3 regions of the Streptomyces sp. NC-S4 genome follow, and region 1 is predicted to be linked to each of the others. Evidence: riboswitches for the same ligand, from Rfam matches in the RefSeq annotation. Region 1 holds a riboswitch; each other region holds the start of a gene.

The links. Region 1 has a riboswitch for guanidine ahead of ACXNSR_RS14810 (DMT family transporter). Riboswitches for the same ligand answer to the same signal wherever they lie in the genome.
Positions count from the first base shown of each region.
Region 2: it holds a riboswitch for guanidine, as region 1 does, so the genes downstream of both, ACXNSR_RS35460 (Ohr family peroxiredoxin) here and ACXNSR_RS14810 (DMT family transporter) in region 1, are expected to answer to the same signal.
Region 3: it holds a riboswitch for guanidine, as region 1 does, so the genes downstream of both, ACXNSR_RS03165 (MBL fold metallo-hydrolase) here and ACXNSR_RS14810 (DMT family transporter) in region 1, are expected to answer to the same signal.

Region 1 is NZ_CM135937.1:3,376,589-3,386,687, reverse strand. It holds gene rph (ribonuclease PH) at 1-165, shown strand, start outside; gene ACXNSR_RS14845 (hypothetical protein) at 271-651, shown strand; gene rdgB (RdgB/HAM1 family non-canonical purine NTP pyrophosphatase) at 668-1,282, shown strand; tRNA gene ACXNSR_RS14835 (tRNA-Leu) at 1,373-1,456, opposite strand; gene ACXNSR_RS14830 (HNH endonuclease signature motif containing protein) at 1,505-2,515, opposite strand; gene bcp (thioredoxin-dependent thiol peroxidase) at 2,668-3,135, opposite strand; gene ACXNSR_RS14820 (DUF3618 domain-containing protein) at 3,240-3,560, shown strand; gene ACXNSR_RS14815 (GroES family chaperonin) at 3,604-3,945, shown strand; guanidine-III (ykkC-III) riboswitch at 3,989-4,059, shown strand; gene ACXNSR_RS14810 (DMT family transporter) at 4,091-4,411, shown strand; gene ACXNSR_RS14805 (transglycosylase domain-containing protein) at 4,459-6,909, opposite strand; gene ACXNSR_RS14800 (ABC transporter permease) at 7,141-7,923, shown strand; gene ACXNSR_RS14795 (ABC transporter permease) at 8,063-8,893, shown strand; gene ACXNSR_RS14790 (ABC transporter ATP-binding protein) at 8,898-9,866, shown strand; gene ACXNSR_RS14785 (DUF1707 SHOCT-like domain-containing protein) at 9,964-10,099, shown strand, end outside.
Region 2 is NZ_CM135937.1:7,924,363-7,934,461, reverse strand. It holds gene ACXNSR_RS35480 (ankyrin repeat domain-containing protein) at 1-1,069, shown strand, start outside; gene ACXNSR_RS35475 (AAA family ATPase) at 1,066-2,265, shown strand; gene ACXNSR_RS35470 (vWA domain-containing protein) at 2,281-3,465, shown strand; gene ACXNSR_RS35465 (hypothetical protein) at 3,838-4,053, opposite strand; guanidine-III (ykkC-III) riboswitch at 4,177-4,239, shown strand; gene ACXNSR_RS35460 (Ohr family peroxiredoxin) at 4,315-4,776, shown strand; gene ACXNSR_RS35455 (hypothetical protein) at 4,763-5,206, shown strand; gene ACXNSR_RS35450 (peptidoglycan recognition protein family protein) at 5,237-6,031, opposite strand; gene ACXNSR_RS35445 (MFS transporter) at 6,156-7,655, opposite strand; gene ACXNSR_RS35440 (SDR family oxidoreductase) at 7,865-8,599, opposite strand; gene ACXNSR_RS35435 (nuclease-related domain-containing DEAD/DEAH box helicase) at 8,875-10,099, opposite strand, start outside.
Region 3 is NZ_CM135937.1:807,839-817,937, forward strand. It holds gene ACXNSR_RS03125 (lytic polysaccharide monooxygenase auxiliary activity family 9 protein) at 1-415, shown strand, start outside; gene ACXNSR_RS03130 (hypothetical protein) at 440-922, opposite strand; gene ACXNSR_RS03135 (ribosome-inactivating family protein) at 1,334-1,885, shown strand; gene ACXNSR_RS03140 (rhomboid-like protein) at 1,964-2,752, opposite strand; gene ACXNSR_RS03145 (MarR family winged helix-turn-helix transcriptional regulator) at 2,833-3,357, opposite strand; gene ACXNSR_RS03150 (EamA family transporter) at 3,377-4,396, shown strand; gene ACXNSR_RS03155 (DUF4259 domain-containing protein) at 4,416-4,865, opposite strand; gene ACXNSR_RS03160 (FAD-dependent oxidoreductase) at 5,079-6,227, shown strand; gene ACXNSR_RS03165 (MBL fold metallo-hydrolase) at 6,288-7,166, opposite strand; guanidine-III (ykkC-III) riboswitch at 7,178-7,245, opposite strand; gene ACXNSR_RS03170 (F0F1 ATP synthase subunit B family protein) at 7,517-8,032, shown strand; gene ACXNSR_RS03175 (FAD-dependent oxidoreductase) at 8,133-9,317, shown strand; gene ACXNSR_RS03180 (polysaccharide deacetylase family protein) at 9,342-10,099, opposite strand, start outside.

The DNA.
Region 1 (10,099 bases):
ACCGACATGAACGTGGTCTGCACCGGCGACGGCCGCTTCGTCGAGGTCCAGGGCACCGCCGAGGGCGAGCCCTTCGACCGCAAGGAACTGAACGCCCTCCTCGACCTCGCCGCCGGCGGCTGCGCGGACCTGGAAGCCATCCAGCGGGGCGCGCTCGAACTGTAGACGGCAACCGCCGGGCCCGGCCCGGCGTCAAGGAAGATACGGGCGCACGGTGTCGAAGCCGTGCGCCCGTCCTCGTAGCGTCCAAGCCCTCAGGGGGAGAACCGCATGAAGCTCCGCATAGCGGCCGTAGCCGTGGCCGCCGTACTCACCGTCCCGGCCCTGACCGCCTGTGACGCGATCTCCACGGCCATGGACTGCGCGAACACCGCCGTGGCCATCACGGACGGCGCGAACGACCTCCAGCAGGCCGTCTCCCAGGCGGGCAACAGCCCCCAGGACGCCCAGAACGCGCTCAACCAGATCGAGACGAACCTGAAGAAGATCGGCGACCAGACGGACAACGCCGACCTGGGCAAGGCCATCGACTCGATGAACACGGCCGTCAAGAACGTCCGCGCCTCGATCGAGAGCGGCAACACCGCCCCGGACATCAAGCCGGTCGCGGACGCGGCGAGCGAACTCTCCAAGGTCTGCACCCCGGGCTGACCCGGATAATGGCGGCATGACCTCGACGCCCAGCCGCCTCATCCTGGCCACCCGCAACGCGGGCAAAGTCTCCGAACTCCGCGCGATCCTGTCCGACGCCGGCCTGCCGCACGAGCTGGTCGGCGCGGACGCGTACCCCGAGATCCCGGACGTCAAGGAAACCGGCGTCACCTTCGCCGAGAACGCCCTCCTCAAGGCCCACGCCCTGGCTCGCGCCACCGGCCTGCCGGCCGTCGCCGACGACTCGGGCCTCTGCGTGGACGTCCTGCACGGCGCCCCCGGCATCTTCTCGGCCCGCTGGGCCGGCACCCACGGCGACGACAAGGCCAACCTCGACCTGCTGCTCGCCCAGCTCGGCGACATCGCGGACGAGAACCGCGGGGCCCACTTCGCGTGCGCGGCGGCCCTGGCCCTCCCGGACGGCACCGAACGCGTCGTCGAGGGCCGCCTCCTCGGCACCCTGCGCCACGCCCCGTCCGGCACGGGCGGCTTCGGCTACGACCCGATCCTCCAGCCGCAGGGCGACACCCGCACGTGCGCGGAACTGACCCCGGCGGAGAAGAACGCCATCTCCCACCGCGGCCAGGCCTTCCGCGCCCTGGTCCCCTTCGTCCGCGCCCTCCTGGGCTGACGCGGGTCGATCCGGCGGGCCGCCGCCGGGATGCGGACACGTCGAAGGCCCCGTACGCGAGAACTGCGTACGGGGCCTTCGACGTGGACGTGCGGTTGGGGGGACTCGAACCCCCACGGGTTTTACCCCACTTGGACCTAAACCAAGCGTGACTGCCAATTCCACCACAACCGCGACATGTCGCCCAATTTGGACATTGCGCCCTGTTGGGTCGCTCTCAGTCTACGGGCGACTGGAGCTGGAGTCAGCCCTGGGAGGGCGCTTCCGGCACCACGTGTCCGTCAAGGCGTGGCAGTTGGGGCAGAGGTACCGGAGGTTCTCGCGTCGGCTGTCGAGCCAGTCGCCGTTGATGTGGTCGATCTGGAGGGTGAGCGGTCGCCCCTGCCACTCGCCGGGGTTCCCGCACCCGGCGCAGGAGTAGGGGACCCCGACCTCCTGGAGGGCCTGATGCAGCCGGGAGCGTTTGGGTCGCGAGGACCCCTCCGGGTGCAGGGTGAGTGCGGCCGGCGCGATGGGCTCGGCTGTCGCCGCCGTACGCCTGCTCCATGGGCGACGCGTGAAATGGCGGACGTCCAGTTCGAGTTGTGCCACCTTGCGTCGTAGTCGGCGGTGGTTCACGTCGTTGACCTCGATGCCGAGTGCCCGCATGAGGTCCGCATAGCTCGTAGCGCCCGGAACGGCCGCACGCAGTTCGGCTTCGGGGATGAGCAGGCGCGAGTTCCGGAAGTGAGCCGTGCTGATGTCCTGCTCCTTCAGCGCCCTCGCGAGTGCGGCACGCGACCGGCCGTCGTCGGTCATGCCCAGCGTGCGCGCCGTACCCCTGATGCTGTCGGAGGCGGCAGCGGCTTCCCTGAGCTCCTCCGTGGTGAAGGGCAATTCGGTGCGCTCACGCTGCATGCCCTTGAAGTGGCTGACGTCGATGCCTGCTGCGCCCATGCGGCGAACGATGTGCGACAAGGTGCCGGGCGCCGGTCGGGCGCCGAGTTTCAGTGCGACCTCGCGGACGGTCGCGGAAGAGGCCGCGGCCGAGGCGATGGCCTCGTCGGTGTAGGTGTGTCGGAAGCTCCGGCTTGCGAAGTGGCTGACGTCGACTCCGTAGAGCTTCGCCTTGGCCTGGAGCGCCCGGCGCTGTCCGCCGCTGGCCCTCAGTCCGAGCCGCCTCATCAGATCGGCCCAGCTCTTCGATTCGGCAACCGCTGAAGCCAGTGCCTTCCGCTTGTGCGAGTCGTTCATTCGCTCCCCCCCCGCCGTGCGTTAGGCCGTACATGCGGCCCTCGTACGGAATAACGACACCGGAAGACGGACGGTTACGGGCCGTTTCGTCCGATAAGCGGAGCGGCCCGCACCGGATGGTGCGGGCCGGTTCGGTGGGGCGGCGGCGGGGGTCAGAGGCCCAGGTCCTTGATGATCTTGGCTACGTGGCCCGTGGCCTTGACGTTGTAGAAGGCGTGCTCGACCTTGCCCGCCTCGTCGACGACCACCGTGGAGCGGATGACCCCGGTCACCGTCTTGCCGTACAGCTTCTTCTCCCCGTACGCGCCGTACGCCGTCAGCGTCTCCTTCTCCGGGTCGCTGACCAGGGTGACCTTCAGGTCCTCCTTCTCGCGGAACTTCGCCAGCTTCTCCGGCTTGTCCGGCGACACGCCGATGACGTCGTAGCCGTGTCCCGCCAGGAAGGACAGGTTGTCCGTGAAGTCGCAGGCCTGCTTCGTGCAGCCCGGGGTCAGCGCGGAAGGGTAGAAGTAGACGATCACCTTGCGGCCCTCGTGGTCGGCGAGCGAGACCTCGTTGCCGTCCGCATCGGGCAGGGTGAAGGCGGGGGCGGTGTCGCCCGGCTGGAGTCGCTCGCTCATCGTGACACTCTCCTCGGGAGGGGATCGGTATGCCATGAGACTAAGCTGACAGACTGTTCATGGCGGACTACGCCCCACACGACCACGACGACGGAGGCAGCGCGGTGCCGGAAGCCAGGACCCCCGCACAGATCGAGGCGGACATCGTCCGCCGCCGTGAGCAGCTCGCCGAGACGCTCGACGAGATCGGCGTGCGCATGCACCCGAAGACGATCATCGGGGACGCGAAGGCACGGGTCGCCTCGTCCGTCGACCAGACCGCCGGGCGGGCCTTTGCCGCGGTGAACCGGTTCGTGACCGACGTGCGGGACGGGCTGCGCCACGACGACGGGGCTCCGCGCGTGGACCGGATCGTGCCCGTCGCGCTGGTCGCGGTCAGCCTGGTCGGGCTGCTCGTGGTGTCGGCGCGCCGCAAGAGCGCATGACCCTGAGCGGTACGGGACGGGCGCGGGCAGGTAGGTTCGGGGCGTGAGCGAGAACACCACCCACGACAAGCTGCCCATTCGCATGCTGCACGACCGCGTGCTCGTGAAGTCCGATCTGCCGGAGGGCGAGCGGCGCTCGGGCGGCGGCATCCTGATTCCCGCGACGGCCGCGGTGGGCAAGCGGCTGGCCTGGGCCGAGGTGGTCGCGGTCGGGCAGAACGTCCGTACGGTCGAGCCCGGTGACCGGGTGCTGTACGACCCCGAGGACCGTGCCGAGGTCGAGGTGCGCGGTGCGACGTACGTGCTGATGCGCGAGCGGGACCTGCACGCCGTGGCCGCGGAGCGGCTGGAGGGGTCGGAGGACTCCACCGGGCTGTACCTCTGAGTTGTCGGAAAAGGGCTGGTGGCACAGGTCACCGGCCCTTTTCGCGGCCTTTTGCTACGGTGGGGGAGAACCCCGACGAGACGCGCCGTACCGGGTACGACAAGACGACGCACCCCGTACCGCTCGTTGTCTCGGAGGTGCCGTCATGGCATGGGTTCTTCTTCTCGTCGCCGGTCTGCTCGAGGTCGGCTGGTCGATCGGCATGAAGTTCACCGAAGGTTTCACCCGGCTGTGGCCCAGTGTGTTCACGGGTGCCGGGATCGTCGCGAGCATGGTGCTGCTGTCGTACGCGGCGAAGACCCTGCCCATCGGTACGGCGTACGGGGTGTGGGTGGGCATCGGCGCCGCCGGTGCGGCCGTGCTCGGTATGGCGGTGCTGGGTGAGCCCGTCACCGCCGCCCGGATCTTCTTCATCTGCCTGCTGCTGGTCGCCGTGGTGGGGCTGAAGGCGACCTCCGGCCACTGACCGGCCCGCCCCGGCCCCCCACCCGCCCCGGCCGCCCCGCTGCTCCACTACTCCAGGAACGCTGACGGCGGGCGCAGGCCTTCGGCCGGGCCTCCGTCGCTGCCCTGCGTGCTGCCCTGGGTGCTGCCCTGCGCGGAGCCCTGGGTGCCTTGGGTGGTGCCGCCCTGGTCGCCGCCCTGGGTGGTGCCGCCGTTGTCCTGGCCGCCGTTGTCCTGGCCTCCGTTCGCCGGGCCGCCGTTGTCCTGGCCGCCCTGGTTCTGGCCGCCGTTGTTCTGTCCGCCCTGGTTGCGGCCGCCCGTCGGGTTCGACGGGGAGGGCCGGGCCGGGCGGGCGGGGGTGCTGGGCGAGGGTTCGCCGGGGGTCTCCTGCGGTGTGTCGGATTCCGGGCTGGGCGGCGGCGGGGGCGGTGCGGCGCCGGGCTGGAGTTCCAGGTCGAAGTCGACGGGGTCGGTGCCTTCCAGGGCGGTCTTGGTGTACGCGGCCCAGATCCGGGCGGGGTAGCCGCCGCCGCCGATGCGGGGCTCGCCGAGGGCGCCGTAGAGGGATTCCAGGGTTCCGGTGTCGGGGTCCTGGCCCATCATCGAGATCACGGTGACCAGGTCCGGGGTGTAGGCCGCGAACCAGGCAGAGCGGTCGAGTTCGCCGGTGCCGGTCTTGCCCGCGGCCGGGTGGCCGGCGGCGAGGGCGGCCGTGCCGGTGCCGTTGTCCACGACGCTGACCAGCATGGAGGTGGTGGTGTCGGCGGCTTCGCGGCTGATGGCCTGGGTGGGGGTGCGCGGGGGGAGAGGGATGGTTTCGCCGCCCTTGGTGATCTTCTCCACGAAGGTGTAGGGGGTGCGCCGGCCGTGGTCGGCGAGGGTGGCGTAGGCCTGGGTCATGTCCAGGACGCTGGCCTGCAGGGTGCCGAGGGCCATGGCCGGGCCGGGTACGAAGTTGGGGGTGTTCTCGGGGATGCCGAGGTCGATGGCGGTCTTCTTGACCTTGCCGGTGCCGACGTCGACGGCCATCTGCGCGTACACGGCGTTGACGGAGAGGTCGGTGGCGGTGTTGACGCTGATGTTCCCGTAGGAGACCTGGCCCTCGTTCTCGGGGGCGAAGCGGATGCGGCCGCCGACGACCGGGCGTTTGTTGTCGCCGTTGTAGATCGTGTTCGGGGTGATCCGGCGGCCGTCCTGGGTGCGGGAGTCGTTCTCGGCGGCGGCGGCGAAGACGAACGGCTTGAAGGTGGAGGCGACCTGGTAGTCGTGGCGGGTCGCGTTGTTCACGTACTGCTTGGTGTAGTCGATGCCGCCGTACATGGCGAGGACCTTGCCGGTGGCCGGGTCGACGGAGACCCCGCCGGCCCGGACCAGCCGGTCGGCCGCCCGCTTCTGGGGGTCGAGCTTGCTGACCATCTGGCTGTCGACGGCGTCGACGAGGGCGCTCTGGCGGCGTTTGTCGAGGGTGGTGGTGATGCGGTAGCCGCCTTCGGCGAGGGTCTTGTCGTCGAGGATCTTGTTGTCGACGATGTAGTCCTTGATCGCTTCGACGAGGTAGCCGCGCTGGCCGGAGAGGCCGGCGGCCGCGCGGACCTTGCCCGGTTCGGGGAACTGAGTCTTCGCGCGTTCGGCGGCGGAGAGCCAGCCCTTCTTGACCATGCCGTCGAGTACGTAGTTCCAGCGGGCGAGGGCGCGGGGGCGGCTCTGGGGGTGGGAGACCACGTCGAACGCGCTGGGGGAGTTGAGCAGGGTGGCGAGGTAGGCGCCCTCGGCGGTGGTGAGTTTTCCTACGTCCTTGCCGTAGTAGGCCTGGGCGGCGGCCTGGATGCCGTAGGCGTTGCGGCCGAAGTAGCTGGTGTTCAGGTAGCCCTCGAGGATGTAGTCCTTCGACTTCTCGCGACCGAGTTTGATCGCGATGAAGAACTCCTTGACCTTGCGTTTGATCGTCTGTTCCTGGCCCAAGTAGTAGTTCTTGACGTACTGCTGGGTGATGGTCGAACCGGACTGGGTGCCCTTGCCGGTCGCGGTGTTCCAGGCGGCGCGGAGCATCGCCTTGGGGTCGACCGCCCGTTCGGAGTAGAAGTCCCGGTCCTCGGCGGCCAGTACGGCTTCCTGCACGGTCCGGGGGATCTGCGACAGCGGCACGTTGACGCGGTTGACCTCGCCGTCGCGGGCGATCTGCGAGCCGTCGGAGTAGAGGTAGACGTTGGACTGCGCGGTGGCGGCGGAGTTGGCCGGCGGGATGTCGACCAGCAGGTAGCCGGCCACGAGGGCGCCGCCGATCAGCAGGGCGACGAGCAGGACGGCGCCGAGGACCATGCGCCAGGTGGGCAGGAAGCGGCGCGCGCCGGTCCGCCCGCGCCGGGCCTTCTTGCCGGGGTCGCCCTGCTGCGCCTGCTGTGCCTGCTGTGCCTGCTGCGCCTGCTGGGGCGTCGGCGGTTCCGACCGTGGCTGCGGTACGTCCGGCGGGGTGTCGGGGTCGCGAGGGGTCCAGCCCGGGGGTGGTGACTGGTCGCTCATCGCCAGGACTCCTCGACGCCGTTCAAAATATCCACTTCTGTACCTCATGGTGTCTACCCGATGGCCGCTGATTCCGCCCCGGACGGGCATAAATCGGTCGCGTGGCTCGCCCCTCCGCACTAAGCTCGCGCGCTTTGGCCGACGTAGGAACGACGTGGGAAACGGAGGGATACGGTGCGCCGGAGAGTGCGGAACGGAGCACGTCGGTCGGCGGGTCTCTACCTGGCGGTCATGGCGGGCGGATTCAGGCGCTACGCCACCTACGGGACGGCGACCGCGGCCGGGGTGTTCACCAACACCGTGTTCGGGTTCATCGTCGCGTACACGTACATCGCGCTGTGGGACGAGCGGCCCGGACTCGGCGGCTACGACCGGGCGCAGGCGCTGACCTTCGTCTGGGTGAGCCAATCGCTGCTGGCGGCCGCCGCGCTGATCGGCGGCGGCTTCCAGGAGGAGCTCCAGGAGCGGATCCGGACGGGCGACATCGCGGTGGACCTGTACCGGCCCGCGGACCTCCAGATGTGGTGGCTCGCGGCCGATCTGGGCCGGGCGGGCTTCCAGTTGGCGGGGCGTGGGGTGGTGCCGCTGGTGGCGGGGGCGCTGGCGTTCCCGCTGGCACTGCCCGTCGATCCGCTGCGCTGGCTGCTGTTCCTGGTGTCCGTCCTGCTGGCGCTGGTGGTGAGCTTCGCGCTGCGCTACATGGTGGGGCTGGTGGCCTTCTGGCTGATGGACGGGGCGGGGGTCAACGTCATGGCGACCGTCGCCTCGATCTTCTTCTCCGGGATGCTGCTGCCGCTGACCGTCTTCCCGGGCGGGTTCGGCGAGTTCGTGCGGACGCTGCCGTGGGCGGCGATGCTGCAGGTGCCGATGGACGTGCTGCTGGGCGAGCACGCGGGGGCCGGGAGTGCGGCCCGGGCGCTGGGGTTCCAGGCCGGATGGGCGCTCGTACTGCTGGGAACGGGGCGGCTGTTGCAGTCGGCCGCGACGCGGAAGGTGGTGGTCCAGGGTGGCTGAGGCGGAGGCCGGGCCGGAGGCGGTACCGGCGCGTCCGCCGCTCCGGACGTGGAACGGGGCGCGGGACCGGGGCGGGGCGCGGGACCGGGGGCAGGACCGGGGGCGTTCTCGGGGGTCGGAGGCGGCACCGGATGCCGTCGTGGCCGGGGCGCCGCGGCGCGGCCCGGTCCTGGAGGGGCTGCGCGGCTACCGGCTGATCGTGGGCATGTGGATCCGCTCCACGATGACCTACCGGATGTCCTTCGTCATGACGACCCTCGGGCAGGCGGCGATCACGCTCCTGGACTTCGTCGCGATCTACATCATGTTCTCCCACGTGGACGCCCTCGGCGGCTTCACACTGCCCGAGATCGCCCTGCTGTACGGGTCCTGCTCGGCCTCCCTGGGCCTGGCGGACCTGCTGCTCGGGAACACCGACAAGATCGGCGCCCGGATCCGCGACGGCTCGCTCGACACGATGCTGGTGCGGCCGGTCCCGGTGCTCGCGCAGGTCGCGGCGGACCGGTTCGCGCTGCGCAGGCTGGGCCGGATCGGGCAGGGGGCCGGGGTGATGGCCTGGGCGCTGTGGACCCTGGACGTGGACTGGACGGCCGGGAAGGTGCTGCTGGTGCCCGGGATGGTGCTCGCCGGGGCGGCGATCTTCGCGGCCGTGATGGTGACCGGGGCGGCCTTCCAGTTCGTGACCGGGGACGCGGCCGAGGTGCAGAACTCCTTCACCTACGGCGGCTGCCAGATGCTGCAGTACCCGCCGACGGTCTTCGCGAAGGACCTGCTGCGCGGGGTGACCTTCGTCGTCCCGCTGGCCTTCGTCAACTGGCTGCCGGCACTGCACGTGCTGGGGCGGCCCGATCCGCTGGGACTGCCCGGGTGGGTCGCGTACCTGAGCCCGCTGGTGGCCTTCGTGGTGTTCCTGCCCGCGTCGCTGGCGTGGCGCGCGGGTGTCCGTTCGTACCGAAGCACGGGGAGCTAGAGCTGTGGCCGATGCGCTGATCTCGTTGGACGGGGTCGAGAAGGTCTTTGACGTACGGCGCCGGGTGAGCCTGATGCGCCGGGAGAAACGCCAGGTCAGGGCGGTGGACGGGATCAGCTTCGAGGTCGCCCGGGGCGAGGTGGTCGGCTACATCGGGCCCAACGGCGCCGGGAAGTCGACCACGATCAAGATGCTGACCGGCATCCTGACCCCGAGCGGCGGCCGGCTGCGGGTCGCGGGCATCGACCCGGCGCGGGAGCGGATGCGGCTCGCGCACCGGATCGGGGTGGTGTTCGGGCAGCGCACGACGCTGTGGTGGGACCTGCCGCTGAAGGACTCGTACGGGCTGATGCGGCGGCTGTACCGGGTGCCGCGGGCGCGGTTCGAGGAGAACCTGGAGCGCTGCGTGGAGCGGCTCGACCTGGCCGAGCTGCTGGACGTACCGGTGCGGCAGCTGTCGCTCGGGCAGCGGATGCGCGGGGACATCGCGGCGGCGCTGCTGCACGATCCGGAGGTGCTGTACCTGGACGAGCCGACGATCGGGCTCGACGTGGTGAGCAAGGCGAAGGTACGGGGCTTCCTGCGGCAGCTGAACGAGGAACTCGGGACGACCGTGCTGCTCACCACGCACGACCTCCAGGACATCGAGCAGCTGTGCGAGCGGGTGATGGTGATCGACCACGGGCGGCTGATGTACGACGGGCCGCTGGGCGGGCTGCACGCGGCGGGGGCGGCGGGGGAGAGCGAGCGGACGCTGGTGGTGGACCTGGAGCGGGAGCTCGCGCCGATCAGTGTGGCGGGGGCGCGGGTGGTGAAGGTGGAGGGGCCGCGGCAGTGGCTGGCGTTCCCGGCGGGGGCGTCGGCGGCGCCGCTGGTGGCGGCGGTGGCGGCGGACTATCCGCTGGTGGACCTGTCGGTGCGGGAGCCGGACATCGAGGACGTGATCGCGCGGATGTACGCGGGCCGTGGTTGACGTCCTCGCGCATCAGGGGAAAGCCGGGGACGATCCGGGGGCGATCTCAGGGGCCGAGCCGTACAACTCCCGGACAACCATGCATAGTCTGGTCCACATGAGTGACGAGCGGCCGGAGAAGCCGTTGCCGGAGCTGAGGGCGTCGGACGCCGACCGGGACCGGGTGGTGGAGCGTCTGCGGGACGCCGTCGCCGAGGGCCGGCTCGACATGGACGAGTTCGAGGAGCGGCTCG
Region 2 (10,099 bases), 4.5 Mb from region 1:
CGACCTGACCGGCCCCGTTCCGCAGCAGTACCGCCGGTCGAACGATCCGGAGGCGGTCCTCGCCGGAATGACCTTCGACCTCACCCGGCTCGCGCCGGAGGTGGCGCGGCTCGTGACGGCCGGAGCGGGAGAGCGGTACCGGCTCTCGGCCGGCTGGCGTACGTTCCTCCTGTTCGAACACACCGGACCCGCCGGACTGCGGGCCCGCCTCGTCGAACAGGCCGAGGCACTCGAAGCCTCGCCCCTCCCCCGGTACGTCCGGCAACGGCTGCCCGACCTCGAACTGGTCCGGACGGGCGTGGTCTCCCCGCACGAGCTGCACCCGCTGGTGTCCGCCGCGCTGTTCCCCGGCGCCGGACCCGCAGCGCCCCCGACCGGCCCCGGCACGGACGAGCCGGTACGGGTGCGCTGCCGCGGCGGATGGCACGAGGTGCGCTCGCGGAACGGCGTGCTCGACGTACCTCACACCCCCGAGGAGCAGCAACGGGAGCGCGCGATGAGGGCGTTCGGCGGCGCGGTCTCGGGGTGCTTCGCCGTGCAGCAGAGCTGGACCACGGGCGAGGGACGGCTGCCGCGCGCCCTCCGGGCCGAGCGGAACGAGCTCTTCCTTCGTCTCCAGCACGGCGACACCCCGGGTGTGGTGGCACTGCTGGACGCGGGTATGGACCCCCGGATCCGGGACGCCCGCGGCCGCGGGCTGCTGCACTCGCTCCACCTGCTCGACCACGAGGTGCTGCTGCCCCGGCTGCTGGCGGCCGGGCTCGACCTGGAGGCCCGGGACAAGAACGAACGCACCCCGCTCCTGTCGGCCGTGCACTGGGGCGGTTCGGCGGACCTGGTCAGGGCCCTGCTGGCGGCCGGCGCCCGGATCGACGTCGTCGACGAGATGGAACTGTCGCTGTCCCAGGAGATCCGCCGCTACAAGCGCACCGATCTCACCTTCCTGCGGGACCGCGCCGACGAGGAGTTCCCCGGCATCGGCGCCGACTGGTACGACGATCACTGGGCGTACCGCGAGGAAGACGAGGACGACGAGGACGAAGACGAAGGCGAGGACGACGACGCATGAGTGCGACCCAGCCGCAGCCCGCACGGGCCCTGGCCGCCGCCGACGCCCTGGGTGCCCGGCTGGGCGCCACCCGCACCGAGCCCGCCACCAACCCCCAACTGGAGGCACTGGCGCTGGCCGTGACCGCCAATCAGCCCGTGCTCCTGTGGGGTGAGCCGGGCATCGGCAAGTCCGCCGGCATGGAGCAGCTCGCCACGGCACTCGGCGTGCGGCTGGAAACGGTCATCGCGAGCGTCCACGAGCCCTCCGACTTCGCGGGGCTGCCCATCGTCGGTGAGGACCCGGCCGCCACGGGTGTCCCCATGGCCCCGCCGGACTGGGCGGTGCGCCTCGCCCGCACCGGCCACGGGCTGCTGTTCTTCGACGAGCTGTCCTCCGCCCCGCCGGCCGTGCAGGCGGCCCTGTTGCGGGTGGTCCTGGAGCGCCGGGTCGGCAGCCTCGAACTGCCGCCCGCGGTACGGATCGTCGCCGCGGCCAATCCGCCCGCCAGCGCCGCGGACGGCTGGCACCTCAGCCCGCCGCTCGCGAACCGCTTCGTCCACCTCGACTGGACGCACAACCCGCGCACCGTGGCCCGCGGCATGGCCGGCACCTGGCCCGAGGTGGCGATCCCTGCGGTCGATCCCGCCAAGGCCTCCGGGTCGGTCTCCCGGGCCCGCGGCGCCGTCTCCGGCTTCCTGACCGCCCGGCCGGGCCTGGTCCACCACATGCCGGCCGAGGCCGCCGGACGGGGCCGCGGCTGGCCCTCCCCGCGTACCTGGGAGATGGCCCTGCGGCTGCTGGCCACGGGGTACGCGGCCTCCACGGGCCGGGAGGCGCTGGCAGCCGCGCTCACCGGTGCCGTGGGCGAAGCCGCCGGGATCGAACTGCTCTCGTACCTCGAACACCTCGACCTGCCCGACCCGGACCGGGTCCTGGCCGACCCCGACGCCTTCGCCCTGCCCGAGCGCGGCGACCGGCAACTCGCCTTCCTGATCGCCGTGGTCGCGGCCGTGCAGAGCGAGCTCACGCGCCCCCGGTGGGAGGCCGGCTGGGCGGTCCTCGCCAAGGCCGTGGACGCGGGCGTGCCCGACGTCGCCGCCCGCGCCGCCGCCGACCTGGCCGCGATGCGCGACCTCGACTGGCCGGTGCCCGCCGGTATCGACGCCTTCGTGGAACTGCTGCAACTGTCCGGCTCACTGCCGGGCGGCAGCTGATCCCGGTCCTGCGCCGTGCTCCCGGAGCTGGACCGCGCGAAGCTGCTGGCCGCCCGTTACCGGGCGGCCGAGTCCCGTCCGTACCTCGCTTCCGCGTTGTACGCCCTGACCGTGGTGCCCTCGGCCGACGTGCGCACCATGGGCGTCGACCGGCACTGGCGCTGCTACGTCTCGCCCGCCTTCGTCGAGGCGACCCCTGTGGCCCTGCTGGCCGGGGTGTGGATCCACGAGGTGGCGCACCTGCTGCGCGACCACCACGGCCGGGCCGGCCGGCTGCCCGCCGCCGACCAGCGCGACCACGTCCGGGTCAACATCGCCCAGGACTGCGAGATCAACGACGACCTGCTGGCCGACGGACTGGCGCTGCCCGAGGGCCGGATGGAGCCCAGGCTCTACGGCCTGCCCACGGGCGGCCTGTTCGAGGCGTACCTGCCGGCGATTCCCCCGACGCCCCACGGGCCGGACTGCGGTTCCGGCGCCCACGGCACCCCCGCGCCCTGGGAACTGGGCGAGGAAGGCGGCCCCGCCCGGGTCGGCCCGGTGGAGGCGGAGGCCCTGCGCCGGCAGACCGCCGAGGCGGTACGGGCCCACCGGCGCACCCGGGGACGGGTCCCCGCGGGCTGGGCCCGGTGGGCCGAGGAACTCCTGGAGCCCACCGTCGACTGGCGCCAGGCCCTGGCGGGAGCGGTCCGCGAGGCGGCCGCCTGGGCGGCCGGCGCGGTGGACTACACGTACCGCCGCCCCTCGCGCCGGACGCCCGCGCTCGGCGGCCGGGTGGTGCTGCCCAGTCTGCGCCGGCCGCTGCCGCGGGTGGCCGTCGTCATCGACACCTCGGGCTCGATGGGTTCCGACGAGCTCGGGGCCGCCCTCGCCGAAGTCACCGGTGTCCTGCGGGAGGTGGGCGTCGGCGGCAACCGCGTCGCCGTCCTCGCGTGCGACGCCGACGTGCACGCCGTGACCCGGGTGCGCAGTGCGGGCGACGTGACCCTGGCCGGCGGCGGGGGCACGGACATGCGGGTCGGCATCGGCGCGGCCCTGGCGTTGCCCGACCGGCCGAACGTCGTGATCGTGCTGACCGACGGGTACACGCCGTGGCCGCAGGAGACACCGTCCTGCCGGCTGATCGCCGCGCTGATCGGCAACGCCCCGCCCGCGCCCCCGTCCTGGGTGGAGACCGTACGCGTCGACCTGGCGGTGTGAACCCAAGTGACGTGCCTCCGGCGGCCTTTGCCGACCGGCACCGCAACGGCACCGGCAGGGCCTCCAGAACATCTCCAGTAACCCTCTGTGTTTAACGTCCCGCAATTCGGTAACAAGATGTAGTGACAGGCAGTCAATACTGGACGAAAGGCAGGACCATGAATCTCGTCAATGTGCTCATCCTCGTCGCGGTCCTCGCACTTGTCGGCCTTCTGATCGCGGCCCCCCGCGCCACCGTGCGGCGCAATCCCTTCCCGGGCCGGCGACCGCGAGCCGGCCATCGCCGCTCGGACACTCCCCGGTCGACCCGGGTGCCCGGCCAGCGGGGCATTCAGCACCACGCGCCCTGACCCCGGGCACGACGGCCGGCCGTCAGACGGGTTCGGTGGCGAAGAGCTCCAGGTGGGCGCAGTGCGGGCAGCGGTACGCCTCGATGCGCCGCCGGGGCTTGCCCAGCCGTTTGGCACCGCCGAACATGCCGCGTTCCAGTGCTCCGGCGATCCAGCGCGCGTACCCCCGGGCCCCCTCCCCGGCGTCCTCGACGAAACCCGGCTCCAGGCCGACGCCACCGCAGTACGTACATCTCATCGCGTCCACGGGACGAGTGTAGGAAGCGGGCCGCGGCGCCGACGGCGCGATCGTGCGCCGACGTCCGTGAGGAACTTCACCGCGCAGCAGGTCCCCGGACCGGGGCCCGCGTTGCTACATTGTCCGGCGGCCGGTCCACGGCCCCGGACGAGATGCGCCGTACCCGGTTACGCACGACGACGCGCGAGGTGCCGCACCAGCGGCGCCGTCCGCTGTCCGCACCCGGCCAGCGTCCTCGTCGAGCAAGATGGGCCGTACGTCATGACCGTGCCACTCACACGCAGCCTGTACCGGACGACCGCGCACGCCGCGGGAGGACGTACCGGATCCGTCCGCACGGACGACGGACGCCTGGACGTCCGTCTCGCCCCGCCGCGCAAGAAGGTGCCCGGCACCACCAACCCCGAGCAGCTGTTCGCGGCCGGTTTCGCCGCCTGCTTCACCTCCGCGCTGGCGGAGGTGGCCGCCGAGTTCGGGGCGGACGCCTCCACCGCGCGCGTGGCCTGCGAGGTCCGGCTCGGCACCACGGACACGCCCGCCGGCTACGGCCTCGCGGTGACGCTCACCGTCGGCCTGCCCGGGTGGCGGGCGGCGGACCTCCAGCCCCTGCTGCACCGGGCGGACGCGGTCTGCCCGTACTCGCAGGCCGTGCGCGGCAACGTACCGCTGACGCTCCTGGCCGTGGACGGGACCGCCGAGACCGCCGCCGATGACCGCGCCTGAGCCCGGCGTCGGCGGCGCCGCCGACGCCGGCGTCCCGGTGCCCGAACACGGCGCCTGGCTGCGGCGGGGCATCAGCCGCGACGGCGGACCCCTCGTCGAGGACCGCGAAGTGGTGTGGCTGCAGGCCGGGGCGTACTACGCCGACAGCCGGGGCTTCGCCGGTACGACGTCCTTCGACGGCTCGCAGGTGCACTTCCACCACCTCACGGGCGAGCCCGGCGAAGACGCCGGCAGCTTCCGGTGGGACGGTGCGAACCTCGTCGAGCGGGGCACCAACCCGGACGGCAGCACCTTCCTGGAGATCTGGACCCCGCTGCCCGCCGCCGACGGCGCCTGCGGCTCCTGGTCCGGCCCGGACCACCACGTGGTGCGCGTCGGCCACCACGTGGTGCACGTCGATTCCCGTGCCGGTACGTACTGGCGGCTGTAGCCCCGCGCAGCCCGCCGCGGCGGCGGACCGTCAGCGCAGGAGACCTGCCGGGAGGTATTCCGCGTACTCCTCGGCCGGCCGGCCGGTGGCCTGCCGGACCAGGTCCTCGATGGGGTCGACGACCTCCTGCGGCGCGGGCGCGCCGAGGCGGGCGGCGACGTCCTTGCGGAGGGTCGGGAGCAGGGCGTAGAGGCGGTCGCCCGGGCAGGAGGTGGCGTTGAAGTCGCGGTGGCCGTAGATCTCCGACGCGGGCAGGCCGTACTGGTCGCAGATGTGGGCGCACAGGTCGGCCAGGGCCGCGTACTGCGCCGCCGGCGGGTCCTGCGAGGTGTACGTGCCCTCGTTCTCGATGCCGATCGACACGGTGTTCTGGCCGACGCAGTGCGCCGCCCGTACCTGGCGGGTGCCGGCGCGCAGCTCCGCCAGGCTGTTGTGCCGTCCCTCCAGCACGAAGGCCCCGCGGCTGACGGTGAAGTGCTGACCCGTGTCGATCCAGCCCTGCGCGTCCATGTGGTACGTCTGGATCGCGCGGGCGAGGGCGAAGGCGCGCTGCTTCGAGTAGTCCGTCACGTTCGCCGTCGCCGTGTGGTGGACGATGATCCGCTCCGGGCCGTTGTCCAGGACGACGACGGGTTCGGACGCGGCCCGCGCACCCCAGGCGGCACAGCCGATGATGTCCGGGGTCGCGGCGGAGTACGCCCGCCCCGCCGCGGCGAGCGGCAGTGCCGCGGCGGCGGTCAGGGCGAAGGCCCCCGTGAGGACCGATCGGCGGGTGAACGGAGCCGCGGCGCGCGGCGTCGGCTGGTGCGGTGCGCAGAAGGTCATGCGGCGCCATTGAAGGGGACGGTGCCGCCACCGGCCGCGCAGACACACCGCGCAACCCCCGGACGTACCACCATCGGTGGCCCCACCGTGAGTCCTCGGCCTCGGTGCTGGACGGAGCCCGCGGTCACCCGGAGCCGGAGGACGGAGCCTGCTTCGCCACCGACAGGGGCTCGGCGATGTCCTCCAACGAGCGCCGCTCGGCCTTGACCGCCAGGAACGCCGCCACGAGACCGGCGGCGCACATCAGTGCGGCGCCGATCCGGAAGGCGAGCGCCGTGTCGCCCACCACACCCGACTCGGTGAGGTCGGCGAAGACCAGCGGACCGCTGATGCCTCCCGCCGCGGTGCCGAGGGCGTAGAAGAAGGAGATGGCCATGGCGCGGGTCTCCATGGGAAACACCTCCGAGACGGTCAGGTACGCGCTGGAGGCGCCCGCCGACGCGAAGAACAGCACCACGCACCAGCAGACCGTCATCGTCGTCGCAGTGAGCGAACCCCGGTCGAACAGCCAGGCCGTCCCGAACAGGAGCAGGCCCGAGAGCAGGTACGTGGAGGAGATCATGATCCGGCGTCCGACCGTGTCGAACAGCTTCCCGAGCAGCAGGGGGCCGAGGAAGTTGCCCGCGGCGATCACGGCGAAGTAGTAGCCGGTGTTGCCCGTCGGCACGTCGAAGAACGTCGTGAGGATGGTGCCGAAGCCGAAGGTGACGGCGTTGTAGAGGAACGCCTGCCCGATGAAGAGCGACAGGCCGAGGATCGCGCGGCGCGGGTAGCGGCCGAAGACCGTCCTGGCGATCAGGCCGAAGCCGATGCTCTTGCGCTGGTGGACGGTGATCTCACCGGCCGGCGGCGGGAGCCGCTCGCCCTTCTCCTCCTCGATCCGCTGCTCCACCGACGCCACCAGCTCCTCGGCGTCCTCGTCCTTCCCGTGGATGAACTGCCAGCGCGGGCTCTCCGGTACGTGCCGGCGTACGAGCAGGATGACCAGGCCGAGGACCACCCCGAGGGCGAAGCTGAGGCGCCAGCCGAGGTTCTGCGGAAAGATGTCGGTGTCCAGCATCACCACGGACAACAGGGCGCCACCGATCGCGCCCAGCCAGTAGCTACCGTTGATGACGAGGTCGACCCGGCCCCGGTAGAGGGACGGGATCAGCTCGTCGATCGCGGAGTTGATGGCCGCGTACTCGCCGCCGATGCCGAAGCCGGTGAGGAAGCGGAAGAGGAAGAACCACCAGGACTCGAACGACAGCGCGGTCATCGCGGTCGCGCCCAGATAGACGGTCAGGGTGACCATGAAGAGCTTCTTGCGACCGTAGCGGTCGGTCAGCCAGCCGAAGAACAGCGCCCCGGAACAGGCGCCCGCCACGTAGAGGGCGGCGGCGACACCGGTGACTTGGGCGGCGGTGATGTCGAGGCCGCTGCCCTCCTCCGCGAGACGGCCGGCGACATTGCCCACGATGGTGACCTCCAGACCGTCGAGGATCCAGACGGTGCCGAGGCCGATCACGATCATCCAGTGCCACCGGGACCACGGCAGACGGTCGAGCCGAGCCGGCACGGCAGTGGTGACCGTGCCCGTGGTGGCCGGCACCGAATCCTCCGGCGACGAGGCGGTGGATGCCATCGCTTCCCCTTCCCTCCTGCTCGATCGCCCCCGCCCTGCCGGGTTCCCGCGAACCACGCGGACATGCGGCCGCGGACGGCTCCCAGCTTGCGCGCAGCCCCCGGCCGCACCGGCCACGACACACCTGCGCTGCCCGTTCACGACCGGGACCATCGGCCGTCAGGGGACGAGACACCTCCTCACCTCGTACGCACCTTCGGTCCCCGTGATCACTGCGCACTCGCGGCGGGCCGTACGACGATCTCGTTGACGTCGACCTCGGCCGGCTGGGCGACCGCGTAGGCGATGGCTCCGGCGATGGCGGACGCCGGCAGCGCCACGGCGCGATAGGCCTTCATGGCTTCGCGCGCGGCAGGATCGGAGATCCCGTCGGCCAGCTCCGACTCGGTCACGCCCGGAGAGACCAGGGTGACCCGGACGGAGCCGTCCGACTCCTGCCGCAGCCCTTCGGACAGCGCACGGACGGCGAACTTGGTCGCGCAGTAGACGGCCGCGGTGGGCGACACCTCGTACGCACCGACGGAGGCGACGTTCACGAAGTGGCCGCCGCCCTGGGCGCGCATCACCGGCAGGGCGGCGGCGATCCCGTGCAGCACGCCCTTCACGTTCACGTCGATCGTCCGGTCCCACTCGTCGACCTTCAGCCCGGCCAGCGGCGAGAGCGGCATCACCCCGGCGTTGTTGACCATGACGTCCAATCGGCCGTAGTGCTCCCGGGCTGCGGCCACGAAGGCCTGCACGTCGACGGCGTCCGTGACGTCCAACCTCTGGAAGGCGGCCGTACCCCCCGCCTCGTTGAGCTCCCGGCCGAGCGCGGCGAGCCGATCCCCGCGCCGCGCGCCCAGGAACAACCGGTGGCCGTCGGCAGCGAGCCGCCGGGCCGTCGCCTCCCCGATCCCGCTGCTGGCTCCGGTGATGGCCACGACCTTGGATTGGTTCCTCATGCCTGCCCTACTCCTCGTTCGAAGCGGAAGATTCCGCCCGACCGAGTCTGGGCACACCGCGTCCGGCCCACCAGGACGCGGTGTGCCCAGGCAACGCACCCGCCCGTCTGCTAGGCCGTCTCTTTCGGATCTTGTCGGCCGAGCCCGCGGCGTTCGGTGCCGTGGCCGGCAAGGCGGAGGTGCGCGCCGTGTACTGGACGTACTCGGGCGCTCCGACAACGCGGCCGGGTGCGGTGCCGGACGTCGCGGGCCCGGCAAGATCCGAAAGAGACGGCCTAGGCGCTGACGCTGCCGAGCCAGAGCAGGTCGCGGGCCCGGGTCATCGCCACGAAGAGCTGGCCCCGGAGCAGTTCCGCCCGCTCCCGGGCCGTCTCCGGGCTCTCCGTACCGACCGCCGTGCCGGCCGGCGCCCCGTGCGTGAACACCGCGTCGTACTGGGGCAGGAGGACGTTCTTGAACTCCAGGCCCTTGGCCCGGCGATAGGTGCCCAGCTTCACGGCGTCGACGGCGCGGCCGTCGTAGTGCTCCAACTGGCACACCGGGATGCCCGCCTGGGTGAGCAGCCGCTGGTAGTGCCCGACGGCCCGCATGGAGGGGCACAGCAGGGCGGTGTCGGCCCGCGCGCCGGCGGGCAGGGAACGCAGGACGTCCAGGAGTTCCCTGTCGTGGGCTTCCACCGTGGGCCCGGTGACGCGTACGACGTCCCCGTCGTGGTAGGTGAGGTCGACGTCGCGGCGGCCCGGGGTGCGCTCGCCGTCGAGGTCCTCGAAGGCGTCGTCGGCCACGACGGTGAGGGCCGCGTCCAGGATCTGCTTGCTGTTGCGGTAGTTGGTGCGCAGCACCTGTCCGCGGTCGCCGCGGATGTCGATGCCCGCGTCGGTGAGGCGGAAGCCGCCCGGGTACACGGTCTGTTGGCCGTCGCCGACGAGCAGCAGACCGTTCGGCGCGTCACCGACGAGCGCGTGCAGCAGGCGCAGGCCCACAAGCGTGAGGTCCTGGACCTCGTCCACGACGACGGCCGCGTACGGGGGCCGCTCGCGGGGGCGTGCCGCTTCGGCCAGGGCCAGGGAGAGGACGTCGTTGAAGTCGTGGACGCCGCGCTCGCCGCGCAGCTCTTCGTACGCCTCGTACAGCTCCCACATCGACTGCCGGTGCGCGCGGTGCAGGCGCGCCCTCCGCCGCCGCCTGGGGACGGTGACGTACTCCTCGAAGCGGGTGAGCCCCCGCCCCTTGATGACGTAGTCGATCTCTTCGCGCCAGTAGGCGGGGGCCGGGTCGAGCTCGGCCAGGCGGCCGCTGCGGCCGACGTTCTTCCAGGCGAGGCTGAAGGCGGTCTCGGCCTTGTCCCCGTGCAGCCGTACCGGTACGCCCCGCTCCTGCAGGAACTCCTGCGCCCAGGAGTGCAGGCTGCGGAAGTCCACCCGGTCGGCGACGGCCGGGGCCATGGCCTTCAGGAAGGTGCTCTGCACCCGGGGCAGGTTGTTGGCGAAGGTGACGTAC
Region 3 (10,099 bases), 2.6 Mb from region 1:
CGGGAACCCGGCGTTCGCAGGTCTCGACCTCGCTCCCCGTCCGGATCTCGGTGACTGGCCCACGACCCGGCTGGAAGCCTCCGCCGCACGTCACACTTTCTCGTACGACTACATGGCCTATCACACGGACGAGACGTGGTCGCACCGCTGGTTCATCACCCGCGAAGGGTGGGACCCCGGCAACGGACTCTCGTGGGAGGACCTGGAGCCCGTTCCGTTCCTGATCGAGATCCAGGGGGCACCGCGGGAGGAGGACTCCACCCGTTGGGAGTTCGCCACCCTCCCGTCCCGGTCCGGGCGGGCCGCGATCGTGCACGTCTGGGGCGGTCATGGCGGACCGGACACCCCGGACGGCGGCAACGGCCGCAAGACCGGCGAGTTCTTCCTGTCCGTGTGCGACGTGGAGTTCCACTGACGCCACCCGGATCCGCATGCCCCGTCAGGGGGTCCGTTGTTCGCCCGGCGGTGGCACTGCCACCGCCGGCCCCTGAACGGCGCCCCCTCCGGGAGATTTCCGGGCCCGGCGGCGCGGGAACGCGGCGGCGCCGGCCAGGACGACGGCAAGGCCGGCCAGCACGCGGACCAACACGTTGAGGGACGAGGAGACGTACTCCACCGCTGACCCGTCGGAGTAGACACAGGCGTTGCGAAGAGGCCAGTACTCCTGTTGCGGGCCCGCCAGTTCGGCGCCGGAGGCGTTTCGGTCCTCGCACAACTCCGGGAAGGGCCCGCCCAAGGTGACGGAGTACCAGCCGTAGCAGTACACGGCTGCCGCCGAAGCAGAGAGGATCAGAGCGAGAACGGCACAGAATTTGGCCGGCGGCAGGGGGCGGTTGTTCAACAGGAGCACGGCGATCACGATGCCCGCTCCCGCCGTGGCCACACTGAGGAGCAGCAGTATGCCCATCAACAGCAGCGGCACTGTGTCACCTTCTCTTCGTTCTTCTCTACGGTGGTCGAGCGTACATGCGGAGCCCCTCGACCCGCGGGAAGAGGCTGGTCGGCGACCGTCTAGCGGCGCCTTGCTCCGTCTTCAACCCGGCCTCGGGCAAGCCTCGTTGGGCTGCAGGTGCGGCCGTCCGGGCTGCTGGGAGCGCACGCCGATTTCTTAGCATCACAGGCCAATAACGCTCTTGACTGCCGCCCGGACGACTAAAAAGGACCGCATCGAACCGAACCCGGCGCCGACGGGGTACGACCCGTCGGCGAAATTTGGCGAAGGTGGTGATGTGCATGCGTGAGTGCAGCAGGATCAAGGCGATTGCGGTCAGATCCGTCACGGGAATCCCGCGTACTGGAACTCTCCCCCGATAGGCCGCCCATGCTGATACCGATGCTGTTTTCCCCGGCGCTCGCCACGGCAGACGAGTACCGATCCCTGACGTCGACCATCCGGTCGAAGGCGCAGGATGCGCAGGGATTCTTCGGCGGAGCCGGGCGCAAGGAGGGCGAAATGCCCTACCTCCCCCTCCACGTCCAACTGCGCGGCCTGTTCATAGAGCTCTATATCGAGCTCCGCCCACGCAATACGAGCCTCCGGATAGCCGGATTCCGGAACATCTTCGAGAACGGTCAGGCCCCGCCGGAAGCGTACGTCCGCCATGTACGGGACGCGGCCGCGCCGCCGGGCCTGCGCCGCACGGAGGCCCTGCCGTTCGGCGGAGGCCGGGCCGACCTGGAGAGGGCCGCCGCCGTTCGGCGTTCGGGCGTCCTCCTCGGGCGCCGGCCCTTGAGCGACGCGGTCATCCGGCTGCACCAGAACCGCGATCCGCGGAGCACCGCTCACGGAATGCTCGTGCTCTCGGAGATGCTGTGCGAAGCCGCCCGGTACCCGGCCCTCGCCGATGCGATGTCACGTATCTGGATGACCGGGGGGCGGCTGTAGTGCGCAGCCCGTCCGCGAATCCGAGCACCGCCAATCACCCTGAGCGCAGTACCGGTCCGCCGGCCGGGGCGCCGGAGTTCAGGCCGAGGGGGGCGTCCGCGTTCCGGCTGCCGGTGGCGACGTCCGCTGCGGTCCGGAGCCGCTCGGAGTGCGCGACGGACCGGCGGTGGCGGCCACCGCGCGGACCCGCCTCCGCCTGAAGGCCGGGACGCACAACAGCGCGAACCCGAGGACCACCGCCACCAGATGGCCGACGGTGGTGAAGTCCGGCAGCGGCCCGCTCCAGTCGGCTCCGCCGAGCGGCCAGGCGAGGACGAAGGCCGCCCAGGGGAGGCGGCCCCACCGCGGCAGGGCGAGCGTACCGATCGCCAGCACGGTCTGCGCTCCGTAACTGACCCCGTAGTCCAGGGCCTGCCGGACGGCCGTCGGATACCAGCCGTGCCGCAGCGCGACGGTGATGACGGCAGCGGTGAGCAGGGTGGCGGCGACGTGCCCGCCGAGGAACACGGCTGCGGCACGCGCCTTCCCCCACCGGTGCTCCACCCAGGCCAGGGAGCAGCCGACACCGAGGCCCAGGGTGATGAACGTACCCACGAAGTCGGTGGAGGCGACGTCCGTGAGCGTGCCGTCGAAGAACAGCGCACTGCCGAGCAGCGCGCGCAGCGGATGGTCCTGGAGGTTGTCCAGGTTGGTGCTGACGTAGCCCAGCACGGTGGCCGCCCGTTCGGTGGACAGGCCGTGGCCGACCCAGGCGTGGCTCGCCAGGAGCAGGCATACGTAGGCGAGGGTCAGCGGCGCGCGGCGCGGGTACCCCCGCACGGCGCGGAGCAGTCCGTCCGAAGGGCCCCGCGGTGACTGAGAGTTCATACCGTGGCATTCTCCAGGTCGGGCCGGGCGCGGGGATCGGCGGGTGCCGGCAGCCGTCCCGGCCGGAGCCCGCCCCCGCGTCAGCCCTCCAGGCGGGACAGCCAGGTGGCGAGCAGCGTTTCGAGTGCCGCGGCCTCCTCGGGCGTCATGAGGTCCAGCAGGCGGCGTTCGTTACGCATGTGGTCCGTGAAGGCCCGGTCCACGAGGTCGCGCCCGGCCGGGGTGAGGGCGACGATCCGGCCGCGCTGGTCGTCGTCGGAGCGCCGGCGGGTGACGAGCCCGGACCGTTCCAGGCGGTCGATCCGCTTGCTCATCGCACCGGTGGTGACCATGGTGTGCGCGGCGAGCTCGCCCGGCGCCCGTTCGTAGGGCTCACCTGCGCGGCGCAGTGCGCACAGGACGTCGAACTCCCCCTCGCCGAGGCCGTAGCGGCCGTAGACGAGGTCGAGTTCCGCGCCGAGCCGGCCGGCGAGGCGGTGCAGCCGGCCGATCACGCCCTGTGGGCCGACATCGAGGTCGGGCCTTTCGCGGCGCCAGTCGGCCTGGATCCGGGCCACCCGGTCCAGCGGCGGACCGTGCTCCGCGGACGACACATTTGCTTCCATGGAAGCTATATTACCTTCCATGGAAGCAAATGCGCGCTGGGTGGCGCTGACCGCGGTGGCGCCGGTGGCCTGGGGAGCCAATTACTTCGTCACCCATGAGTTCCTGCCGGCGGACCACCCGCTGTACGGGGCCGCCCTGCGGGCGCTGCCGGCCGGCCTGGTACTGCTGGCGCTGTGCCGCCGGCGGCCGCACGGCGCGTGGTGGGGGCGGTCCGCCACACTCGGGCTGCTCAACGTGAGCGTCTTCTTCTTCCTCGTCTTCACCGCTTCCCAGCTGCTGCCGACGAGCGTGGCCTCGACCGTCATGGCGGTCTCCCCCTTGATCATGATGCTCGCCGCCTGGCCCCTGGTCGCCGAGCGGCCCAGCACCGCCCACCTGGCGGGCGCCGTGATCGGGCTGGGCGGGGTGTGCCTCATGCTGCTCGGGAGTGCGGGCGGGATCAGCCTGCCGGGTGTCCTGGCCTCGGCCGCGGCAGTGCTGGTGTCTTCCGTCGGCCACGTCCTGGCCAAGCGGTGGAACACCGGCTCCGCGGGCGTCGGCGGCGCCGGTGTGCTCGCCTCGACCGCTTGGCAGCTCACCGCTGGGGGCCTGCTCCTGCTGCCGGTGGCCGTGGCGGTGGAGGGAGCCCCGCCGCCGGTTTCCCCGTCGGCCTTCCTCGCGTTCTGCTACGTCGGCCTGGTCGCCACCGCGCTGGCCTTCGCCGCCTGGTTCGCCGGTCTTCGTCGCCTGCCCGCGGGCACGGTCGGCCTGATAGGGCTGCTGAATCCGGTCACCGGCGTACTGCTCGGGACGGTGGTCGCCGGGGAGGCACTGACGGCCCGACAGCTGTGCGGACTGGCGCTCGTACTGGGCGGAGTCGCCCTCGGCCGCCCCCGGAGCAAGGGCGGACGGACGGGCCGCCCCGGGTCCGCCAGGAGGCCTTCGCGGCGTCGGAGTCCGGGCGCGAGAAGGGTCCGTCCCAGCCGGTCGGGCCAGGTCGTCCCTTTCGGGTCTTGCCGGGCCCGCGGCGTCCGGCAAGATCCGAAAGAAACGGCCTGAACGGCCTGGACGGCCTGGCTCAGTCCTGGGCGAGCGGGGCGGTCGGCGTTCCCCCGGAGGATGCGGTCGAGAGGACCGTACGGATCCGGACGATGCCGGCCCGCCAGGGGCCGCGGCCGTCCCGGTCGGTCTCACCCCACAGTTCCATGAGCTCGGACGGTTCGGTGACCACGCGGTCGAGGGCCCGGGCGGCAAGGCCACGCAGCTCGGTGGAGAGCCGGGGCACGGGCAGGTCCGGCCCGTACGCGGTGGTGACGGGCTCGCCACCCGGGCACTGGGCGGCGACCAGGGCCGCCGCTGCGACCGCCTCCACCGCGATGTCCTGGTCGAGGTGGTCACGAGTGCCGATGGCACGGAGGAGGGCATCCCGGATGATGCCCTCGCGCTCGCCCTCGGGTGCCTCGTCGAGGTCGCCGGAGAAGTCCGCCGCGGTGTCGTTGTCGAAGGGGCCGACGTCCCAAGTACCCATGGATCTCTCCCGCTCGTGGTGCTGTACGGGCATCCTGCCGGACACCACTGACATGCCGTGACCGACGGTGGTCCAGGTCGAGCGGGGCGGCGTGTCGGTCATCTGTCGGTGGCTGCCCGGTTCGGCGTCGGTGGCCTGTCGGTGAGCTCCGGGAGTGTTTCCCCCAACCGGCCGTCCGGAGCTCACCGGGCGGCCCCGATCTCCGGAGTCACCATGCAAACGCACACGCACACGCACACGCCGGTCACGGTCATCGGTGCCGGACTCGGCGGTCTCACTCTGGCCCGTGTCCTGCACGTCCACGGAATCCCGGTCACGGTCTACGAGGCCGAGTCCTCCCCGACCGCCCGCGCCCAGGGCGGGTTGCTCGACATCCACGACTACAACGGACAGCTCGCCCTTCAGGCGGCCGGCCTGATGGACGAGTTCCACGCCATCGTCCTGGAAGGCCGCCAGGCCATGCGGGTCCTCGACACCGACGGAACCGTCCTGCTCGACCAGGCCGACGACGGCACCGGCACACGCCCCGAAGTGGAGCGCGGCGCGTTACGGCAGATCCTGCTCGACTCGCTCCCTGCCGGCACCGTCCGCTGGGCGCACAAGGCCGCCGGCGCCCGCACCCTGGGCCGCGGCCGCCACGAAGTGACCTTCACCAACGGCACCACCGTCACCACCGGCCTGCTGGTCGGCGCGGACGGCGCCTGGTCGAGGGTCCGGCCACTGGTATCCACCGCCACACCCCAGTACACCGGCACCTCGTTCGTCGAGACCTACCTCTTCCACGCCGACACCCGCCACCCTGCCGCCGCGAAAGCCGTCGGCGGTGGAATGCTGATCGCACCCGCACCCGGCCGGGAGATCTTCGCCCACCGGGAATCCGGCGACACCCTCCATGCCTACGTGGCGCTGACCCGGCCCCAGGACTGGTTCGCCGCCGTCGACTTCACCGACACCACCACGGCCACCGCCCGGATCGCCGCCGAATTCGACGGCTGGGCACCGGAACTCACCGCGCTGATCACCGACACCGACACCGCACCCGTCCTGCGCCCCCAGTACACCCTGCCGGCCGGACACCGGTGGGACCGGATACCGGGGGTCACCCTTCTCGGCGACGCCGCCCACCTCACACCCCCCAACGGCGAAGGCGCCAACCTCGCCATGTACGACGGCGCCGAACTCGCCAACGCCCTCGCCGCCCACCCCGACGACCCCGAGACCGCACTCACCGCATACGAACAGGCCATGTTCCCCCGCAGCGCCGAACCCGCCACCTTCGAGGGCGGAGAAGTCCCGGGCATCGACTCCGAACACAACACCGCCCAAGCCCTGATCAACATGATCACCGAGAAGAGCCGATGAGCCGCTCGGGGTCCCGATCCGACGCGGGCCAGGACTCCGGCCGGGCCATCCGAGCGCGGTTCAGTCGTCCGGGCAGATGACGAAGAGCGGAAAGGCCTGGCGGCGGGGACGGCTGCCCATCCCGTCGAGTGCGGCGCGGATCTCGCGCAGGTGGTCGGTGGTCATCTGCAGTGGGGGTTCGTGGGGCTGGTAGGTGGTGCGGACCGGGTAGTCCACGCCCGGTTCGGTGGTCATCTCGATGTGGCAGCCCATGACGTGGGTGACCGGTCTGCGTTCGCAGAACCCGATCAGGCGGTCGATGGTCCGGGTGAAGGCCTGCCAGTCCTGGATGTAGAGGCGGCCCGGATAGACCGTGTCGCCGGTGAGGAGGAACCCGGTCCACGGGTCGTAGAACGTGACGGCCGCCTCGTGGTGCCCGGGGGTGGCCAGGCACTCGAGGCGGCGGCCTCCCAGGTCGACCCTCGCCGTGGCGGTGGGGTTCTCGTCGAATCCGAAGTACTTCCAGGCCGTGGGGAGGTCCGCCGCGACCACTGTGGTGTCGGGGCGGTCGGCGAACTGGCCGTCGCCCGCGATGTGGTCGCCGTGGGCATGGGTGTGCAGCACCAGCAGGTGGTAGTCCCGGCGGGGGTGGCGGGCGAGCCAGCCGTCGACGAGCCGGTCCACCACCGTACGCAGGGGGAAGAACTCGCTCGAAGCGGTGGCCCCGGTATCGATCAGCACTGCCCGGTCGTTGCCGAACAGCAGGAAGAGGAACGGCGCTTCATAGTTGATCGCCATGTTCTGCCGCAGGATGACCGTGTGTTCGTCGTACTCATGGACCTGGATGTCCGGGTCGGTGTTGTGCTTGGACGACGGCGAGCCGTGGATCCAGCGGACGTCCAGCTCGCGAGGCCGGGGATCCGGGTTGTCGAAATCGATGAGGAACGTGCCTGCGGCCATGACGCCTCCTGAGTGCGTCGTCTTGGCGGGCCGGGTACGGCGCACATCTCGTCCGGGGTGGGCACCTGTGAGCCTCCGGCGCGACGCTACCACGGCCATCGATCCACGGATCCGCTGCCGGGCGCCCGTGCGGCGGCACAGCTCGCCCCGCATCCGTTCCATGGGCAATGGCGGTGTTCTTCGGCGAGAAACCGCGGCAGGGACAAGCGAAATCCATTCGCCGTCAATTCGCCCGGTCCCGCGCCGCGACAGCTGACGTCAATTCATATCGATTATCGGACAGGTGATTTCAGGCCATGGAGGCGCCGTAATTCGAAGCGGTTCCGATAGCGGGCCGCTACGATTCGATCATGGGACCCTTGAAACCGAATCTCATTGAACTCATAGTCGGCCTCATCACCTTCTCCGTGGTCTTCGCCGCACTGGCCAAGGTCCTCCTTCCGAGGATCGACAGGACGCTCGCCGAGCGCGAGGAGATCACCTCGGGCCGGCTGGAGCAGGCCGAGGCGATCCAGCGGGAGGCGCAGCACATTCGGACCGAGTACGAGGCCGAGTTGAGCGCTGCCCGTCATGAGGCCTCTCGGATCCGCCAGGCCGCACACGAGGAGGGCCTCGCCCTCCTCGCAGCCGTCCGCACCGAGGGACAGAAGGTGCGTGAGGAAATGGTCGCCGCCGCCGGCGTGCAGCTGGAGGCCGACCGGGTGATCGCCGAGGCGGAGCTCCGCGAGCACGTCCTCGGGCTGGCCACCGAACTGGCGGGGCGCATCATCGGTGAGCCGCTCACCGACATCGACCGCGCCCGCGCCGTCGCCGACGAGTTCTTCGCCGGGACCGAGGCCGGGACCGGGGCCGACACCAAGGGCTGAGTCCACGGCCGCTCCCGCGCACCGGGACCGGGACCGGGACGGGCGCGTGCTCCGTCACCCCACCGTTCTAGAGTGGGGGCCCCGAACGGAGAGGTTGGCCATGACGAACCGTCACGCGGTGGTGGTCGGAGCCGGAATCGGCGGCCTCACGAGCGCCGTCGCGCTGCACCGCCGGGGCTGGCGCGTCACCGTCTGCGAACGCGCTCCCGAACCCCCGGTCACGGGCGCCGGGATCGGCCTCGCCCCCAACGCCCTGCGCGCGCTCGACGCCGTCGGCGTCGATGTCTCCCGTGCGATCGGCGGCGCCGTGCCCAAGGCGATGGGCGTGCGCCGCCCCGACGGCCAGTGGCTGACCCGGGCGGACACCGCGGACATGGCGGCCCGCTACGGCATGGCACCCCTCGCCGTTCCGCGCCCGGCCCTCACCGCCACCCTCGCCGCCGCCCTGCCGCCCTCGGCCCTGTGCTACGGCACCGAGGTGACCGGCGTCGACGACGCCGAGGGCCGTCCGACCGTCCGCACGGCGGCGGGCCCGGACCTTTCCGCCGATCTGGTCGTCGCCGCCGACGGCATCCACAGTCCGCTGCGCCGCGCGCACTTCCCCGCGCACCCCGGACTGCACTACATCGGTGAGACGGCCTGGCGGACCATCGTGGACGCCCCGGACCTGCGGATACCTGCCATGAGCGAGACGTGGGGGCGGGGGGAGCGGTTCGGGGTGACCCCCCTCGTGGACGGCCGCTACTACCTCTACGCCACCGCGGTCGTCCCGCCGGACACCCGCTTCGCCGACCCGCGCACCGAACTGCGGCGGCGCTTCGGCGCATGGCACGATCCCGTTCCGGCCCTGCTGGACCGCGTCGGGCGCCTCGACGCCGCCGACGTCCTGCGCAACGACCTCTACGATCTGGCCGCGCCGCTGCCGTACCTGCACCACGGCCGGATGGCCTGGCTGGGCGACGCGGCCCACGCCATGGCCCCCAATCTCGGCCAGGGCGGCTGCCAGGCCATCGAGGACGCGGTGGTCCTCGCCCGTCTGCTGCCCGCCGGGGAGCGCGGCGACGGCGGGGACACGGCCGTCCCGGCCGCCCTCGCCGCGTACACCGCCGCCCGCCACGCCCGCACCGACGCCGTGCGGCTTCGCGCCCGTCGCGTCGGACGTCTGGGCGTCCTGCGCAATCCGGTCGCGGTGGCCGTCCGTGATCTCGCGGTCCGGGTCACCCCGGCCCGGCTGGCCCTGCGCGGCATGGACGACCTCTTCAACGGGTTCCGCCTCCCCACATAGCGTGAGGGGCGGTCCCGGACGGCCTCAGGCCGTGCGGGCCGGGAAGGAGAAGCCGTAGCCCTGCTCCTTGAGCCAGGGCAGGTACTCCTTCAGCGCGGCGACGGTCTCGCTGCGGTCGCCGCCGCCGTCGTGGAAGAGGACCGTCGGCTGCTGGGGGAGCTTGCCCTCCACGGCGGCGAGGATGGCCTTCAGGCCCGGCCTGTTCCAGTCCTGGGGATCGACGCTCCAGCCCAGCGGCCGCATCCCGCTCGCGGCGGCGATCGCGCGGCTGTCCGGGGTGAAGGCTCCGCCCGGCGCGCGGTAGTAGGTGACCGGGACCCCGGGCACGGCCTTCTCGATCATGGCCTTGCCGTCGAGGATCTGCTGCCGCTGGTAGGCGACGGGCTTGTGGTCCATCGTGACGTCGTGGTCGACGGAGTGGTCGCACAGCCGGTGACCGTCGGCGGCGACCGCGCGCACCAGCTCCGGGTACTTCTGCGCCTTGGTGCCGATCATGCAGAAAGTGGCCTTGACGTGGTTCTTTCGCAGCGTCTCCAGGACCTGGGGCGTCCAGCGGGGGTCCGGACCGTCGTCGATGGTGATCGCGACCTGGCGGCCCGCGCCCTCTGCCAGCCGGGAGATCCCCAGCGGGACCCCGGCGGCGCTCCGGGCGGCACCGTGGGCTGCGCCCTGGGCGGCGCTGTGGGCGGTGCCCTGAGCGCTGTGGGCGGTGCCCTGAGCGGCGCCCTGGGCCACGTCTGCGGTTCCGGCCGGTGCGGAGTGGCCGGAAGGGGGCGCGTCGG